DNA from 2 places in the Streptomyces sp. JN8 genome. Region 2 is predicted to be linked to the other one. Evidence: predicted binding sites of a transcription regulator. Region 2 holds the regulator's gene; the other holds the start of a gene.

Region 1 (8,622 bases), 2.1 Mb from region 2:
CGGTGCCGAGCACGTCCAGACCGGCCTGGTCGAGCTTGAGGCCGACCTCCTCGGCGATGACGGTCGCACCGGTGAGGGTGGCGATGTCGCCGAGCATGGCCTTGCGGCGGTCGCCGAAGCCGGGGGCCTTGACGGCCACGGCGTTGAACGTGCCGCGGATCTTGTTCACGACCAGGGTCGACAGGGCCTCGCCCTCGACGTCCTCGGCGATGATCAGGAGCGGCTTGCCGCCACCGGCCTGGATGACCTTCTCCAGGATGGGCAGCAGGTCCTGGATCGAGGAGATCTTGCCCTGGTTGATCAGGATGTACGGGTCGTCGAGGACGGCCTCCATGCGCTCCTGGTCGGTCACCATGTACGGGGACAGGTAGCCCTTGTCGAAGGCCATGCCCTCGGTGAAGTCGAGCTCCAGGCCGAAGGTGTTGGACTCCTCGACGGTGATGACGCCGTCCTTGCCGACCTTGTCCATCGCCTCGGCGATGAGCTCGCCGACCTGCTGGTCCTGCGCGGAGAGCGCGGCGACGGCGGCGATGTCGGACTTGTCCTCGATCGGGCGCGCGGTGGCGAGCAGCTCGTCGGAGACGGCCTTGACCGCGGCGTCGATGCCCTTCTTCAGGGCGGCCGGGGAGGCGCCGGCGGCGACGTTGCGCAGACCCTCGCGGACCAGGGCCTGGGCGAGCACGGTGGCGGTGGTGGTGCCGTCACCCGCGATGTCGTTGGTCTTGGTCGCCACCTCCTTCACCAGCTGGGCGCCGAGGTTCTCGTACGGGTCCTCGATCTCGACCTCGCGGGCGATCGTGACACCGTCGTTGGTGATGGTGGGGGCGCCGAACTTCTTGTCGATGACGACGTTGCGGCCCTTGGGGCCGATCGTCACCTTCACCGTGTCGGCCAGCTTGTTGACGCCGCGCTCAAGGGCGCGACGGGCGTCCTCGTCGAACTTCAGGATCTTCGCCATGGGAGCGGTTCAGCCCTCTCGGAATCGGGGTGGAACGAACCGCGCCCCGGGGCGCCTGGAAGGGGCCTCGGGGCGCAGCTCTGAGCATCTGCTGGGTGCTCGGTACTTCGGTGCTTCGGTACGTCGGTGAATTACTTCTCGACGATCGCGAGCACGTCGCGAGCCGAGAGGACGAGGTACTCCTCGCCGTTGTACTTCACCTCGGTGCCGCCGTACTTGCTGTACAGCACGATGTCGCCGGTCTTGACGTCGAGCGGCAGACGCTCGCCGTTCTCGAAGCGGCCCGGGCCCACGGCCAGGACGACGCCCTCCTGGGGCTTCTCCTTGGCGGTGTCCGGGATGACCAGGCCAGAGGCGGTGGTCTGCTCGGCGTCGAGCGGCTGGACCACGATGCGGTCCTCGAGCGGCTTGATGGCAACCTTGGAGCTGGTGGTCGTCACGATCCGACCTCCCCCTTCGGAGATCTCGGGGTCAACTGTCTGAGGGGGCGACCAGGTGGATCCGTCGTCGCGGGTGCCGGACCTGCCAGTCGCTCAGTTGGCACTCTCCAGTGGTGAGTGCCAGGGCCGAGACTATGACCGCGATTAGCACTCGGTCAAGCGGAGTGCCAATTCATCACCCGTGGCGGTTCCGCCGGGGCGGTCTGCGGGCCTCAGCGGCCCGGTGCTCCCTGCGCCCGCGGCAGCTCCGCCGGGGCCCGGCCGGCCGGCGGCGCGGGCTCGGCGCCGCGGGGGCCGACGCGCTCCACCGCCTTCCGGCCGAGGCGCTCGATCGGGTCCACGGTGGAGGCGCAGCCGGCCAGCCCCAGCACGAGCAGCGCGGCCAGGAGGGCGGGCGCCCGGCGTCGGCTCACACGTAGTCCTCGAGCCGGGCGACCGCGTACCCCTTGGCCGTGATCACGTTCATCACCCGGCGGACCATGTCGGCCATGCTGCCCTTCCAGTCCTCCTTGCCCCGGAAGTGGGTGAGGACGATGTCGCCGGGGTGCAGGTCGCGGTCCCACTCGCGCCACTCCATGTGGTCGGGGAAGGCCTCGGCCGCCCACAGCGGGACGGCCTTGACGCCGCAGGTCTTGGCGGCGCGCAGGGTGTCCTCGTTGTAGTTGCCGTAGGGCGGGCGGAAGAGCGGCGGCCGCTTGCCGAATCGTTTCTCGATGACGTCCTGCATGCCGCAGATCTCGCGCTTCTGCTGCGTGTACGAGAGTCCCGGCAGGTAGCGGTGGTTGAGGGTGTGGTTGTGCAGGGACACCCCGCCCTCCTGCGACGTCTGCATCCGCGCGAAGTAGCCGTAGTCGTCCTTGACGACGTAGTCGCTGAGGAAGGCGCTGTAGGGGATCCGCAGCTCCTTCATCATCCGCAGCAGCTCGGGGTCCTTCTCCGCGCCGTCGTCGATGGTCAGGAAGACGACCCGCTGCTTGGTCGGGACGGTGGTGAAGACGGGCGGCAGGCCCTCGCCGTCCGTCTCGAAGCCCTTGCGGGTGGTGATCACCGGCTTGGTGGCGGGCGGCGCCGGGGCTTCGAGCGGGGGCTTGGCGAGGCCCCACTTCTTCGCGGCGGCCAGCCGGGCGGTGCGCTGGGCGCGGATCTTCTCGACGTACGCGTTGAGCGCGCCGGCCGCCCCCTGCGCCTGGCCCGGCGCCTGCTGGCCGGCGGCGGGGGCGGGTGCGGTGCGTTCCGGCCCCGCGCTGTCGGCGCAGCCGGAGGCGGCGGAGGCGAGGGCTGCGACGACGAGGGCGGCGCCGAGCACCCTGGAGGAACCGTGCACACCATGTGCCATCTTTTATTCCTTTTGTCGTACGAGTCGTATGGCGCCGCATCCTGTCAGCGCGGACGCCCCGCACGGGGTACGACACCGCCGTACGCGCCCCCGGTCCCCCGGCCGGCCCACAGCACCGGAGGGCCCACAATGGGACGGGTGACCGACCTCGCCTCCTTCGCCCCGCTGCTCACCCCCGAGGGGCAGGCCCTCCTCGACGCCCTGCGCGACCACGACCCCGCCCAGGAGCTGGCGGTCGTCTCCCGGCTGCGCCGGGACCACCCGGCCGAGCTGGTCACGGCCGCGGTCGGGCAGGCGCGGCTGCGGCAGCGGGCCGTGGCGAAGTTCGGCGCACCGGACGCGTTCCGGATGTACTTCACGCCGAACGGCGTCGAGCAGTCGACGCGCGCCTCGGTCGGCACGTACCGCGCCGCCCGGATGAAGGCGCTGGGCATCCGGAGCGTCGCCGACCTCTGCTCCGGGATCGGCGGCGACGCCGTCGCGCTGGCGCGCGCCGGGATCTCCGTCCTGGCCGTGGACCGCGACCCGCTGACGGCGGAGGTCGCCCGCGCCAACGCCGAGGCGCTCGGCCTCTCGGACCTCGTCGAGGTCCGCTGCGCGGACGTGGCCGAGATCGACACCACCGGGTACGACGCGGTCTTCGTCGACCCGGCCCGGCGCGGGGGCCGGGGGCGGATCTTCGACCCCGAGGCGTACTCGCCGCCGCTCTCCTGGGCCGTCGGGGCGGCCCGCAGGGCCCCGTACGCGGCGCTCAAGGTGGCCCCGGGCATCCCGCACGAGGCCGTCCCCGAGGAGGCCGAGGCCGAGTGGATCTCGGACGGCGGCGACGTCAAGGAGGCGGTCCTCTGGTTCGGCACCGCGCCCGGCGCCCGGCGCGCCACCCTGCTCCCCTCCGGGGCCGGACTCACCGGCCGCGGCCTCCCCGACCCGGCGGTCCGCCCCGTCGGCCGCTACCTCTACGAGCCGGACGGCGCGGTCATCCGCGCGCACCTGGTCGCCGAGCTGGCGGAGGAGCTGGACGGCGGCCTCGTCGACGAGACGATCGCGTACGTCACGGCGGACGCACTGGTCCCGACGCCGTACGCCGCCGCGTACGAGATCACCGACGAACTGCCCTTCAACCTGAAGCGGCTGAAGGCGCTGCTGAGGGAGCGCGAGGTCGGCACCCTCACGGTGAAGAAGCGCGGCTCGGCCGTCGAGCCCGAGGAGATCCGCCGCAGGGTGAAGCCGAAGGGCCCGAACGCGGCGACCGTCCTGCTGACCCGGGTCGCCGGCGCCCCGACCATGCTGATCGGCCGCCCGGCGGACACCGGCCGCTGACCCGCCCGCCGAGGCCTCCTCCGCGCGCCCGTCGGCGCGCGGCGCTCAGGGCCGTCCGTCGGCCCGCGCTCCTCGGCCCGCGCTCCTCGGCGCGCGGCGGTCACGAGGCCGCCGTGCCCGCCGCGCTCACGAGGCCGCCGCGTTCCCGGAGCTCACGAGGCCGCTGACGGGCCGCGGCCCGTCAGCCGGACCGCGAAGCGGTAGTGGCCGACGGCCTTCACCAGACCCGTCAGACCGGTCACCCAGAAGATCATGGCGACGCCCATGCCGTAGACGACCAGGCCGTAGCCGTCGTGACGGGAGACGCCGGCCGGGACCGCGAAGCCCATCCAGAGTCCGATCCCGGCCATCACGAACGACAGCAGCACCCAGCAGGCCGAGAGGACGGGGGCCCGCAGCCGGGCGTCCGTCGGCCCGTGCCGGTCCAGGGCCGCCCACTGCACGAGGAGTCCGCGGACCGTCCGGTCGCGCCGCAGACCGGCCACCGTCAGCCACACGGCCGGGACCAGGGCGCCGATGCCGAGGACCGCGGTGACGAGCCCGGTCAGCACCATCACCAGGTCGCCGTCGGGCCGTCCGATCGCGATGACCAGGACGCCGACCAGCCCCCAGCCCAGGTGGAGCAGCAGGAACCCGAGCAGGAACATCGCGAGCCGGCCGCCGCCGAGCAGCCGGCGCCCGAGCTCGTCCAGGGCCCGCGCCCGGTCGGCGAGCCGCGCCTCCCGGTCGGGCCAGCTCCGGAGCTCGGCGGGCGGGGGCGGCGGGGGCAACGGGCTTCGCGGGGACATGCCAAAACCCTAAGGGCCCGTCACCTCGGGTCCAACTCCCGCATCTTCCCCCGCAGCAGCGCCCGTTCGCTCTCGTTGCGGGTGAGGTTCGCCGCCCGCTCGAACTCCGCCCGCGCCTCCGCCGTCCGCCCGAGACGGGCCAGCAGGTCGCCGCGGACGCTCGGCAGCAGGTGGTAGCGGGCCAGGTCCGGTTCGGCGGCCAGGGCGTCGACGATCGGCAGGGCCGCCGCGGGCCCCTCGGCCATCGAGACGGCGACCGCGCGGTTCAGCTCGACGACCGGCGAGGGGGTCAGGGCGCCCAGCCTCCCGTACAGCGCGGCGATCGTCACCCAGTCCGTCTCCTCGGACGAGGCGGCCCGGGCGTGCAGGGCGGCGATCGCCGCCTGGAGGGCGTACGGACCGTACGAGCGCCCGTCCCCGGCCCGTTCGAGCGCCGCGTACCCGCGCCGGATCAGGAGCCGGTTCCAGCGCCGCCGGTCCTGGTCGGCGAGCAGGACGGGCCGCCCGTCCGCCCCCGTCCTCGCCGCCGTCCGGGAGGCCTGGAGCTCCAGCAGGGCGACGAGCCCCTGGGCCTCGCCCTCCTCGGGGACGAGCGCGGCGAGGACGCGGGCGAGGCGCAGCGCGTCCTCGCAGAGGCCCGGCCGCAGCAGGTCGTCGCCCGCGGTCGCCGCGTACCCCTCGTTGAAGATCAGGTAGACGACCTCCAGGACGGAGCCGAGCCGGGCCGCCCGGTCCGCGCCGTGGGGCACCTCGAACTCCACGCCCGCCTTCGCGAGCGCCCGCTTGGCGCGGGTGATCCGCGCCGCGACGGTCGCCTCCCGCACCAGGAAGGCACGGGCGATCTCGTCGGTGCGGAGCCCGCCGACGAGCCGCAGGGTGAGGGCGGCGCGGGCCTCGGCCGAGAGCACCGGGTGGCAGGCGGTGAAGATCAGCCGCAGCACGTCGTCGTCGATGTCCCCGGGCTCGGGGGGCTCGGGGTCGTACGTCTCCTCCACGAGGGTCCGGCCCACCTCGGCGAGCTTGCGCGCGTAGGTCTCGCGGCGCCGCACGAGGTCGACGGCCCGGTGCTTGGCCGCGGCCGTCAGCCAGGCTCCCGGGCGCTCCGGCACGCCCGTCCGCGGCCACTGCTCCAGGGCGGCGACGAGCGCGTCCTGGGCGATCTCCTCGGCGATGCCGACGTCGCGGACGATCCGCGCCACGGTGGCGATGATCCGCGCCGACTCCATCCGGAAGACCGTCTCCAGCGTCTCCTCGACCGTCTGTGCCGTCACGCCTCACATGACAGCACAGGACGGCCGCGGAACCGGTCAGCCCTCCGGCATCTCCTCGACCTCGCGGACCTCCAGACCGACCTTCCAGTGCGGCGGGTGCACGGCGAGGAACCGCTTCCCCCACTCGACGGCCTCGGCCATGTCCTTGCACTGCAGCATGGCGTAGCCGCCGACGACCTCCTTGGTCTCGGTGAACGGCCCGTCGGTGAACGACAGCCGCCCGTCCGACCAGGTGATCCGGGTGGACTCGGCGGTCGGCCTCAGCCCGGCGGTGTCGACCATGGCGCCGGCCTTGGTGATCTCCTCGAAGAGGGCGCCCATCCGCTCCTCGAAGCCGGGGTCGGCGCTCTCCATGTCGATGGTGTTCTCCTCGATGCGGACGAGGGACAGGAAGCGGGGCATGACGACTCCTCGATGACGCGGTGGCGGGGCCGTTCCCCGCCTTCCACACATACGTCGAACGGGAACGCGCCGCATCGACGACCCGCGGGATTCTTTTTCCTCGACGCCCCGGACGTCCCGGACTTCCTAGACGTAGTCCTCCAGGCGCGCCACGGTGAAGCCCTGCTCCTGGATGCGGCGCAGCATCGTCGCCGTCATCTCCGTCATCGTCCGGCCCTTGAGCTCGGACGGGCCCCGGAAGTGGGCCAGGACGATGTCGCCGGGGTGCAGCTTCCGGTCGCCCCGCTGGTACTGCATGTTCTTGATCTGCATGGACTCGCGCCACAGCACGATCGCGTCGACGCCGCAGGTGCCGGCCGCCGTCCGCGTGGCCTCGTTCCAGTTGCCGTAGGGCGGGCGGAAGAGGCGGGGGGTCGTGCCGTACCGCTCCGCGAGCCTCTTCTGCTGGCCGCAGATCTCCCGGCGCTGGGCGTCCGGGGAGAGGGTGCGCAGGTTCGGGTGGGTGAGGGTGTGGTTGGCGAGCCCGTGGCCCTGGGCGACGAGCGGGGCGAAGTACCCGTAGTCGGTGCGGACGGCCGCGTCGGTGAGGAACATCGTGACCGGGACCTTGAGGTCCCGCATCATCCGGACGAACGCGGGGTCCTTCTCCGCGCCGTCGTCGATCGTGATGAAGACGATCTTCTCGGTGGTGGGTATCTCGCTGATGACGGGCACCGGGCCGCCCGGCTTCCGGACCACCGGCTTGACCTTCGGCGGGGCGGGCGGGGCGGCGAGGGGCTTGAGGCCCCACTTCCGGTAGGCGGCGGCCGTGCCGCCCGCGGCCTGGGGTGCCTTGTGCCCGGCGGACGGCTCGGCCGCGGGCGGGGTCGTCCCCGCGGGCACGGCGGCCCGGGGCTCCTCCGCCGCGCAGCCGGTCACCAGGAGGGCGGCGGCGGTCAGGGCCGCCCACAGCGCGATCGTCTTCTTCACGCGCTGTGGGATGCCCGAACCGCTCGAAAGGTTGCTCTATTTTCGGTCGGGTGTCGCCCGCCCGGACGTCCGCAAGGATGTCGCCCGGCCTGATGTCCGCCCGGATGTCGCCCGGCCGGACGTCCGGTCAGGCGTCGCCCCGTCGGCTACTCGACCGACTCGAAGCGCCAGCGGTGCACCGGTCGGGTGATCAGCTCCGCGTCCGGCTCCGGCAGCTCGGGCAGTTCGGCGTCGAAGGTCTCCGCCTCCCACCAGGTGAGGACGAGGACCCGGTCCTGCGGGGCCCGGAGGACCTCCCGGCGGACCGGCTCACGGGCCAGGACCCGCGCCCGGGCCCACTCCAGGAGCTCGGCGCCCCGGCCCTGCGCCGCCCGCGCCTCCCACATGAGGGTGAGCCTCATGAGTACAGGTTCTCCTTGCTGACCTCGTGCACGTGGTCGTGGGAGTGGCCGTGCGCGCCCGGCACGTGCGGGTCCGTCACCGGCAGCGACGAGTCCGCCGACAGCTCCAGGTCGGAGGCGGGCCGGTTGCGGGAGACCATCTCGGAGCCCAGGGCCGCGACCATCGCGCCGTTGTCCGTGCACAGTCCGGGCCGGGGCACCCGGAGCCGGATCCCGGCCCGCTCGCAGCGCTCCTGGGCCAGGGCCCGGAGCCGCGAGTTGGCGGCGACGCCGCCGCCGATCATCAGGTGGTCGACGCCCTCGTCCTTGCAGGCCCGGACGGCCTTGCGGGTGAGGACGTCCACGACCGCCTCCTGGAAGGACGCGGCGACGTCCCGCACCGGCACCTCCTCGCCGGCCGCCCGCTTGGCCTCGATCCAGCGGGCCACGGCGGTCTTGAGGCCGGAGAAGGAGAAGTCGTACGCCGGGTCCCGCGAGCCGCTCAGACCGCGCGGGAACGCGATCGCGGCCGGGTCGCCCTCCTTGGCGAGCCGGTCGATGACCGGGCCGCCGGGGAAGCCGAGGTCGAGGACGCGGGCGATCTTGTCGAAGGCCTCGCCCGCCGCGTCGTCGATGGTGGCGCCCATCGGGCGCACGTCGGAGGTGATGTCGGAGGAGAGCAGCAGCGAGGAGTGCCCTCCGGAGACGAGGAGGGCCATCGTCGGCTCCGGCAGCCTCCCGTGCTCCAGCTGGTCGAC
Region 2 (8,622 bases):
CGGGTCCTCCAGCAGGATCGCCAGCTTCGCGTCGTACGCGTCGTCGCGGTGGTCGTCGGTCTCGCCGAGCGGGGTGTCGTACCAGGTGGCCTCGCCCGCGAGCTGGTGCCGGTAGACCTCGACGGCCGCGGGGTCGGCGGGCCGTCCGGAGTCCGGCAGGAAGAGGTTCACGCCGAAGGGGCGCGCGGTGAGTCCGCGCAGCTGCTTGATCTCCTGGTAGAGGCCGCCGGCCGTCTTGTACCCGCCGGCCAGGAACCCGAGCGCCCCGGCCGCGGACACGGCTCCGACCAGCTCGGGGGAGGAGGCGCCACCCGCCATGGGGGCCTGCACGATCGGGAACCGAGAGAGATCGTTCAGTGCGGTGGTGGACATATGGGCATCGTGCCATGCGCCTGCTTCCGGGCCGAATCCGTCCGTCAGGTCACGGAGGGGCCGGCTCCGGCGGCCCGCGGCGGGCGTCCGACCCGTGCCCGGGCCGACGGAAGGGGCGGTCGCCGCGATCCGCGGCCACCGCCCCTTCCGTCCGGAGATTCTCCGGCCTAACGCCCGTTGAACGCGTCCTTCAACCGCGAGAACAGTCCCTGCTGCCCCGGCTGGAACTGCCCGGTGGGCCGTTCCTCGCCGCGGAGCTTGGCCAGTTCGCGCAGGAGGCGCTCCTGCTCGGCGTCCAGCTTGCCCGGGGTCTGCACCTCGACGTGCACGATCAGGTCGCCCCGGCCGTTCCCGCGCAGATGCGTGACGCCGCGGCCGTGCAGCGGGATCGACTGGCCGGACTGGGTGCCCGGCCGGATGTCGATCTCCTCGACGCCGTCGAGGGTCTGCAGCGGCACCTTGGTGCCGAGCGCGCCCGCGGTCATCGGGATGGTCACCGTGCAGTGCAGGTCGTCACCGCGCCGCTGGAAGGTCTCGTGCGGCGTCTCGTGGATCTCGACGTACAGGTCGCCGGCGGGGCCGCCGCCGGGGCCGACCTCGCCCTCGCCCGCGAGCTGGATCCGGGTGCCGTTGTCGACACCGGCCGGGATCTTGACCGTGAGGGTGCGGCGGGACCGGACCCGGCCGTCGCCCGCGCACTCGGGGCACGGGGTCGGGACGACGGTGCCGAAGCCCTGGCACTGCGGGCACGGACGGGAGGTCATGACCTGGCCCAGGAAGGACCGGGTGACCTGGGAGACCTCACCGCGGCCGCGGCACATGTCGCAGGTCTGCGCGGAGGTGCCGGGCGCGGCCCCCTCGCCGGAGCAGGTCGTGCAGACGACCGCCGTGTCGACCTGGATGTCCTTGGTGGTGCCGAAGGCCGCCTCGTTGAGGTCGATCTCCAGCCGGATCATGGCGTCCTGGCCTCGGCGGGTCCGCGAGCGCGGGCCGCGCTGCTGGGACGTGCCGAAGAAGGCGTCCATGATGTCGGAGAAGTTGCCGAAGCCACCGGCCCCGAAGCCGCCCGCGCCGCCTCCGCCGGAGGCCGACAGCGGGTCGCCGCCCAGGTCGTAGACCTGCTTCTTCTGCGGGTCCGAGAGGACCTCGTAGGCGGCGTTGATCTCCTTGAAGCGTTCCTGCGTCTTCGGATCGGGATTGACGTCCGGGTGCAGCTCGCGCGCGAGCCTCCGGAACGCCTTCTTGATCTCGTCCTGGGACGCGTCGCGGCGCACGCCGAGTACGGCGTAGTAGTCCGTGGCCACTTACGACTCCGCCAGGATCTGTCCGACGTAACGTGCCACTGCGCGTACCGCTCCCATCGTTCCGGGGTAGTCCATGCGGGTCGGTCCGACCACGCCGAGTTTGGCGACTGCCTCGCCGCCCGAACCGTAGCCGACCGAGACGACGGACGTGGAGCTCAGCCCCTCGTGGGCGTTCTCGTGCCCGATCCGTACGGTCATGCCCGATTCCTTGGCCTCGCCGAGCAGCTTGAGGAGCACGACCTGCTCCTCCAGTGCTTCGAGCACGGGCCTGATCATCAGGGGGAAGTCGGGGCCGAAGCGGGTGAGATTGGCGGTACCGCCGATCATCAGCCGTTCCTCGTGCTCCTCGACCAGGGTCTCCAGGAGGGTCGCGAGCACGGACGAGACCGTGGCGCGGTCCTCGATCTCCTCGAAGGACTCGGGAAGGTCCTGCACCAGCTGCGGCACGTCGGCGAACCGGCGGCCGACGACCCGGCTGTTGAGCCGGGCCCGCAGGTCGGCCAGCGAGGTCTCGCCGAACGGCGCGGGGCAGTCCACGACCCGCTGCTCGACGCGTCCGGTGTCCGTGATGAGCACCAGCATCAGGCGGGCCGGGGCCAGCGAGAGCAGCTCCACGTGCCGGACCGTCGAACGGGTCAGCGAGGGGTACTGGACGACGGCGACCTGCCGGGTCAGCTGCGCGAGCAGCCGGACCGTGCGGCCGACGACGTCGTCCAGGTCCACCGCGCCGTCGAGGAAGTTGTGGATGGCCCGGCGCTCGGGCGTCGACAGCGGCTTGACGCCGGCGAGCCGGTCGACGAAGAGGCGGTACCCCTTGTCGGTCGGAATGCGGCCGGCGCTGGTGTGGGGCTGGGCGATGAAGCCCTCTTCCTCCAGGACGGCCATGTCGTTGCGCACGGTGGCGGGCGAGACGCCGAGCTTGTGGCGCTCGGTGAGCGCCTTGGAGCCGACGGGCTCCTCCGTCCCGACGTAGTCCTGGACGATGGCGCGCAGCACCTCGAGCCTGCGTTCGCTGAGCATCGCGCGCACCTCCAGCTGTCGACGTCGTTCCGGTTGCTCCGCTTTTGGCACTCGCCCTGTCCGAGTGCCAGCGATCCCCCGGCCAGTGTACGGCGGCGGGCGTCGCTCCTGGCAAGGTGGCGGCGCCCGCACCCGCTAGCGTCGCCCCATGGACATCGATTGGGAAGCGCACGGATGGGAGCGGCTCGCCGACGGGGTGGGGCGGCGACGGCTGCCGGGCTGGGACGCCACCGTGGGGCTGGTCCTGGGCACACGGGCGGTGCTGCTGTACGACACGGGGTCCTCGCTCGCGGAGGGGGCCGGACTGCGGGCACAGATCGCCGCGCTCACCGGTGGCCGAAAGGTGACGCACATCGCACTCAGCCACCCCCACTTCGACCACGTCCTGGGCACGGCCGTCTTCGCGGGCGCCGAGGTCTTCGGCGCGGTGGGCGCGGACGACCTGCTGGGCGGGGCGCGGGCCCGGGAGGAGATGCGTGCGGACGCGGTCGCGCAGGGCATGGACGCGGAGGCCGCGGAGGCGGCCGCGGACGTCCTGGTCGCCCCGCGGCACGTGGTCTCCGGCGAGTGGACGCTCGACCTGGGCGGCCGGCAGGTCCTGCTGGCCAACGTCGGCCCCGGCCACACGGGCCACGATCTGGTGCTCCTGGTGCCGGGCGAGCGGGAGGTGGTCTTCTGCGGCGACCTGGTCGAGGAGTCCGGCGAGCCGCAGGCGGGCCCGGACGCGATCCCCGCCCGCTGGCCGGACGCGCTCGACCGGCTGCTGCGGCTCGGCGGCGAGGACGCGGTGTACGTCCCGGGGCACGGAGCGGTGGTGGACGCCGCGTTCGTACGACTCCAGCGGGAGGAACTGGCGACGCGCTTCTCCGTCGCATAACGTCGCCCGGATGCGCAGCTACAACCCGGATCTGACACCCCCTTGACCGCACCTCCCGGGGGACGACCCCCGGACCCCCGGCAACACCCCTGACACCGCGCCGCCCCGGACAGGAAGCGACCCCATGCGCAGCTACAACCCGGATCTGACACCCCCTTGGAAGCGCTCGGCGCCCGTTCCCGAGGTCCCGGCCGACCGCGACCTGGTCGTCGAGGAGGTCACCACGGGCTTCTGCGGGGCGGTGATCGGCTGCGAGGCGGGGACGGTGACCCTGGAGGACCGCTTCGGCAAGCACCGCGTGTTCCCGCTGGACCCGCGGGGCTTCCTCCTGGAGGGGCGGGTCGTGACCCTGGTCCGCCCGTCGGCCGGGCCGGCCCGTCCCACCCGGACGGCCTCGGGCTCGGTGGCGGTCCCCGGGGCGCGGGCCCGCGTGGCGCGCGCCGGCCGGATCTACGTGGAGGGCCGGCACGACGCCGAGCTGGTGGAACGCGTCTGGGGCGACGACCTCCGCATCGAGGGAGTCGTCGTGGAGTACCTGGAGGGCGTCGACGACCTCCCGTCGATCGTCGCGGAGTTCGACCCCGCCCCGGACGCCCGCCTGGGCGTCCTGGTGGACCACCTGGTCCCGGGTTCGAAGGAGTCGAGGATCGCCGCCCAGGTGACCTCGCCGGACGTGCTGGTCGTGGGCCACCCGTACATCGACGTCTGGGAGGCGGTGAAGCCGGCGTCGGTGGGCATCCGTGCCTGGCCCCGCGTCCCCAGGGGGCAGGACTGGAAGACGGGCGTGTGCGAGGCCCTGGGCTGGCCCGCGAACACCGGCGCCGCCTGGCAGCACATCCTGTCGCGGGTGACCTCGTACAAGGACCTGGAGCCGGAGCTGCTGGGCCGGGTGGAGGAGCTGATCGACTTCGTGACGGCGCCGTAGGGATCCGCCGGAGCCGGCCCCGGGGGGGCTGAGTCCGGGCCCACCGGAACGGGGGTGCCCCGGCGGGGCGCGGTCGGGTAGCGTGCCCGGCATGTCGAGCCCCGAGTCGGACACGTCGGGGGCTTTCGGTCACGCCGTCAGCCCCCTCGCCCCCCGCCTTCTCCCGGACCAATGAGTCCGCTCCGTACGGCCCCGCCCGGGTCGTACGGCCGATGGCTCGCGCCCTCCCGCCGCACCACGCGGCCGGGCGTGGGGCCCGTGGGTGCTGACCGCGGTGACGAGATGCCTCTGCCGTCATTTCCTCACCACGGAACCCCGGAGCCACTCGATGCCCCTCACGCTCCCCCTGCTCGCCCTGGCGGTCTTCGCCATGGGCACATCCGAATTCATGCTCGCCGGCCTCGTGCCGGACATCGCCGCCGACCTCGGCGTCCCCGTCGGCAGCGTCGGTCTGCTCACCTCGGCCTTCGCGGTCGGCATGGTCGTCGGCGCACCGCTCCTGGCCGCGCTCGCCCGCTCCTGGCCGGTGCGCTCCGGCCTCCTCGGCCTCGTCCTCGTGTTCGCCGCGGCGCACGTGCTGGGCGCGGTCACGGGGAGCTTCGCCGTCCTCCTCGCCACCAGGGTCGTCGCCGCCGTCGCGAACGCCGGGTTCCTCGCCCTGGCCCTGACCACCGCCACCCGGCTCGTGCCGCCGGACCGGGCGGGCCGCGCGCTGGCCGTCCTGCTGTCCGGCACGACGCTGGCCACCGTGGCCGGAGTCCCCCTGGGGTCCCTGCTCGGCACCCTGCTCGGCTGGCGGGTCACGTTCTGGGCGGTCGCCCTCCTCTGCCTGCCCGCGGCCCTCGGCGTGCTCCTGGGCCTGCCCGCGCGCGCCGCGCGGGAGGACACGGCCGGGGTGCCGGACCTGCGCGCGGAGTTGGCACGGCTCCGGCGGCCGCGGCTGCTCGTGGTGATGCTGCTCGGTGCCCTGGTGAACGCGGCGACCTTCGCGGGCTTCACCTTCCTGGCCCCCGTCGTGACCGGGACGGCCGGTCTCGACGCGCTGTGGGTGCCGGTCGCCCTGGTGCTCTTCGGGCTCGGCTCCTTCGCCGGGATCACCCTCGCGGGGCGGTGGTCCGACCCGTACCCGGGCCGGGTCGTCGCGGTCGCCGGGCCGCTGCTGCTCGTCGGCTGGCCGGCCCTGGCCCTGCTGGCCGAGGAGCCGGCGGCGCTGCTCGCCCTGGTGTTCCTGCAGGGCGCGGGGTCGTTCGCGCTGGGCGGCACGCTGATCGCCCGGGTCCTGCACGAGGCCGCGGGAGCCCCCACCATGGCGGGCTCGTACGCGACCGCGGCGCTCAACGCCGGGGCCGCCGCGGGGCCGCTCGTCGCCGCCCTCGCCCTCCGGGCCGGAGCGGGCCCGCTCGGCCCGCCGTGGGTGAGCACCCTGCTCGTCCTGGTCGCGCTGCTCGTCGCCCTGCCGTCCCGCCGGATGCTGACGGCGGCCCGAGCGGTGCCGCCGGGTCCGGGGACGGCCGGGCGGGGCCACCCTGCCGCGGACCCGGCGCGCTCGCCGGAACGGCTCTAGTCGACGAGGTCCCGCACCACGGCGTCGGCGAGCAGGCGCCCGCGCAGGGTCAGCACCGCCCGGCCCGCCGCGTAGGGACCGGCGTCCAGGAGCCCGTCGGCGAGGGCCCTGCGGGAGGCTTCGAGGCCCGCCGGCTTGAGGAGGGACAGCTCGACGCCCTCCTTGAGCCGCAGTTCGAGGAGGACGCGCTCGACCCTCCGGTCCTCCTCGGAGAGCAGCTCACGGCCGGCCCCGGGGGTCTTCCCGGCGGCCAGCGCGGCGGCGTACGCCCCGGGGTGCTTGACGTTCCACCAGCGGACGCCGCCGACGTGGCTGTGGGCGCCGGGGCCCGCGCCCCACCAGTCGGCACCGCGCCAGTACAGCTCGTTGTGGAGGCAGCGGCCGGCTTCCGAGGTGGCCCAGTTGGAGACCTCGTACCAGGCGAAACCGGCCGCGGAGAGGACGTCCTCGGCGATCAGGTACCGGTCGGCGTGGACGTCGTCGTCGGTCATGGGGACCTCGCCGCGCCGGATGCGGCGGGCGAGTTGCGTGCCCTCCTCGACGATCAGCGCGTAGGCGCTGATGTGGTCGGGTCCGGCGCCGAGGGCCGCGTCGAGGGAGGCCCGCCAGTCGTCGTCGGTCTCCCCCGGGGTGCCGTAGATCAGGTCGAGGTTGACGTGCTCGAAGCCGGCGGCCCTCGCCTCCCCGACGCAGGCCTCGGGGCGGCCCGGGGTGTGCGTGCGGTCGAGGATCTTCAGGACGTGCTGCTTGGCGCTCTGCATGCCGAACGAGATCCGGTTGAACCCGCCGGCGCGCAGCTCCGCCAGGTAGGCCGGGTCCACGGAGTCGGGGTTGGCCTCGGTCGTCACCTCGGCGTCGTCGGCGAGCCCGAACTCCTCGCGGACGGCCCCCAGCATCCGTACGAGGTCGCCGGCGGCGAGCAGCGTGGGCGTGCCGCCGCCCACGAAGACGGTCCGGACCGGCCGGGGGTCGTCCCCGAGGACCTTGCGGGCGAGCCGGATCTCCTCGACGACCTGGTCGGCGTAGTTGTCCCGGGAGGCGAGCACGCCGCCGGTCCCCCGCAGCTCGCCGGTCGTGTAGGTGTTGAAGTCGCAGTACCCGCAGCGCGTCGCGCAGTAGGGCACGTGCAGATAGAACCCGAGCGGACGCTCCCCGGCCCCTTCCAGGGCGTGCGGGGGCAGCGCCCCGTCGTCGGGGACGGACTCACCATCGGGCAGTACGGAAGGCATGAGCCCCATTGTCCCGTACTGCCCGGGGTGGACGTCCGGCCTGTGGACAACCTCTCCACAGGGGGCGGGCCGGGCCCCGCGCGGGCGGCGTCAGGACTCCCGCGAGCCCGCGTACATCTCCTCGATGAGCGCCTTGTACTCGCGCTCCACCACCGGCCGCTTCAGCTTCAGCGACGGGGTCAGCTCGCCGTGCTCGATGTCGAGGTCGCGCGGCAGCAGCCGGAACTTCTTGATCGTCTGCCAGCGCTGGAGGCCCTCGTTGAGACGGTCGACGTAGCCCTGGACCATCTCGACGGTCTTCGGGTCGGCGACGACCTCGGCGTACGACCTGCCCGCGAGGTCGTGGTCGGCGGCCCAGCCGAGGAGGGTAGGCTCGTCGAGGGCGATCAGGGCGGTGCAGAAGTTCCGGTCGGCTCCGTGCACGAGGATGTTCGAGACGAACGGGCAGACGGCCTTGAACTGGCCCTCGACCTCGGCCGGCGCGATGTACTTGCCGCCGGACGTCTTGATCAGGTCCTTCTTGCGGTCGGTGATCCGCAGGTAGCCGTCGGCGGACAGCTCGCCGATGTCGCCGGTGTGGAACCAGCCGTCGGACTCCAGGACCTCGGCCGTCTTCTCGGGCAGGCCGTGGTAGCCCTCCATGACGCCGGGGCCGCGCAGCAGGATCTCGCCGTCGTCGGCGATCCGGACCTCGGTGCCGGGGAGCGGCTTGCCGACGGTGCCGGTGCGGTAGGCCTCGCCCGGGTTGACGAAGGAGGCCGCGGAGGTCTCGGTGAGTCCGTAGCCCTCCAGGATGTGGATGCCGGCGCCGGAGAAGAAGTAGCCGATCTCGGGGGCGAGCGCGGCGGATCCGGAGATGCAGGCGCGGAGGTTGCCGCCGAAGGCCTCGCGGATCTTGGCGTAGACGAGCGCGTCGGCGACCTTGTGCTTGGCGGTGAGGCCGAAGGGCGCGGAGGCGGTGCCGGTGCGGCGGAAGTTGTCCTGGCTGGTCCGCGCGTACTCGCGGGAGACGCCGGCGGCCCACTGGAAGATCTTGTACTTGGCCCCGCCGGCGGCGCGGGCCTTGGCGGCGACGCCGTTGTAGACCTTCTCGAAGATGCGGGGCACGGCCGCCATGTAGGTGGGCTGGACGACCGGCAGGTTCTCGATGATCTTGTCGACCCGGCCGTCGACGGCGGTGACGTGGCCGACCTCGATCTGGCCGGAGGTGAGGACCTTGCCGAAGACGTGGGCGAGCGGCAGCCACAGGTACTGGACGTCGGCCTGGGTGACGAGGCCGGTGGCGGCGATGGCCTTGGCCATGTACGACCAGTTGTCGTGCGGGAGGCGGA

What was found. The regulator HrcA, encoded in region 2, represses chaperone genes, less so after heat shock. The targets are predictions, from matches to a motif close to TTNGCACTCNGNNNNNCNGAGTGCNAA.
Region 1: a site for HrcA is predicted at 1,543-1,569, ahead of groES (co-chaperone GroES). Genes of this name have one in related genera too.

The regions. Positions count from the first base shown of each region.
Region 1 covers NZ_CM147852.1:3,499,874-3,508,495, forward strand. Annotated here, with positions in the region: gene groL (chaperonin GroEL) at 1-958, opposite strand, end outside; gene groES (co-chaperone GroES) at 1,090-1,398, opposite strand; gene ACY0MR_RS15075 (hypothetical protein) at 1,611-1,811, opposite strand; gene ACY0MR_RS15080 (polysaccharide deacetylase family protein) at 1,808-2,734, opposite strand; gene ACY0MR_RS15085 (THUMP-like domain-containing protein) at 2,864-4,054, shown strand; gene ACY0MR_RS15090 (hypothetical protein) at 4,207-4,842, opposite strand; gene ACY0MR_RS15095 (RNA polymerase sigma factor) at 4,863-6,068, opposite strand; gene ACY0MR_RS15100 (YciI family protein) at 6,150-6,515, opposite strand; gene ACY0MR_RS15105 (polysaccharide deacetylase family protein) at 6,642-7,484, opposite strand; gene ACY0MR_RS15110 (hypothetical protein) at 7,631-7,885, opposite strand; gene tsaD (tRNA (adenosine(37)-N6)-threonylcarbamoyltransferase complex transferase subunit TsaD) at 7,882-8,622, opposite strand, start outside.
Region 2 covers NZ_CM147852.1:5,570,507-5,579,128, reverse strand. Annotated here, with positions in the region: gene ACY0MR_RS24530 (nitronate monooxygenase) at 1-372, opposite strand, end outside; gene dnaJ (molecular chaperone DnaJ) at 540-1,676, opposite strand; gene hrcA (heat-inducible transcriptional repressor HrcA) at 1,677-2,696, opposite strand; gene ACY0MR_RS24515 (MBL fold metallo-hydrolase) at 2,845-3,573, shown strand; gene ACY0MR_RS24510 (DUF3097 domain-containing protein) at 3,698-4,498, shown strand; gene ACY0MR_RS24505 (Cmx/CmrA family chloramphenicol efflux MFS transporter) at 4,827-6,062, shown strand; gene hemW (radical SAM family heme chaperone HemW) at 6,059-7,300, opposite strand; gene ACY0MR_RS24495 (AMP-dependent synthetase/ligase) at 7,382-8,622, opposite strand, start outside.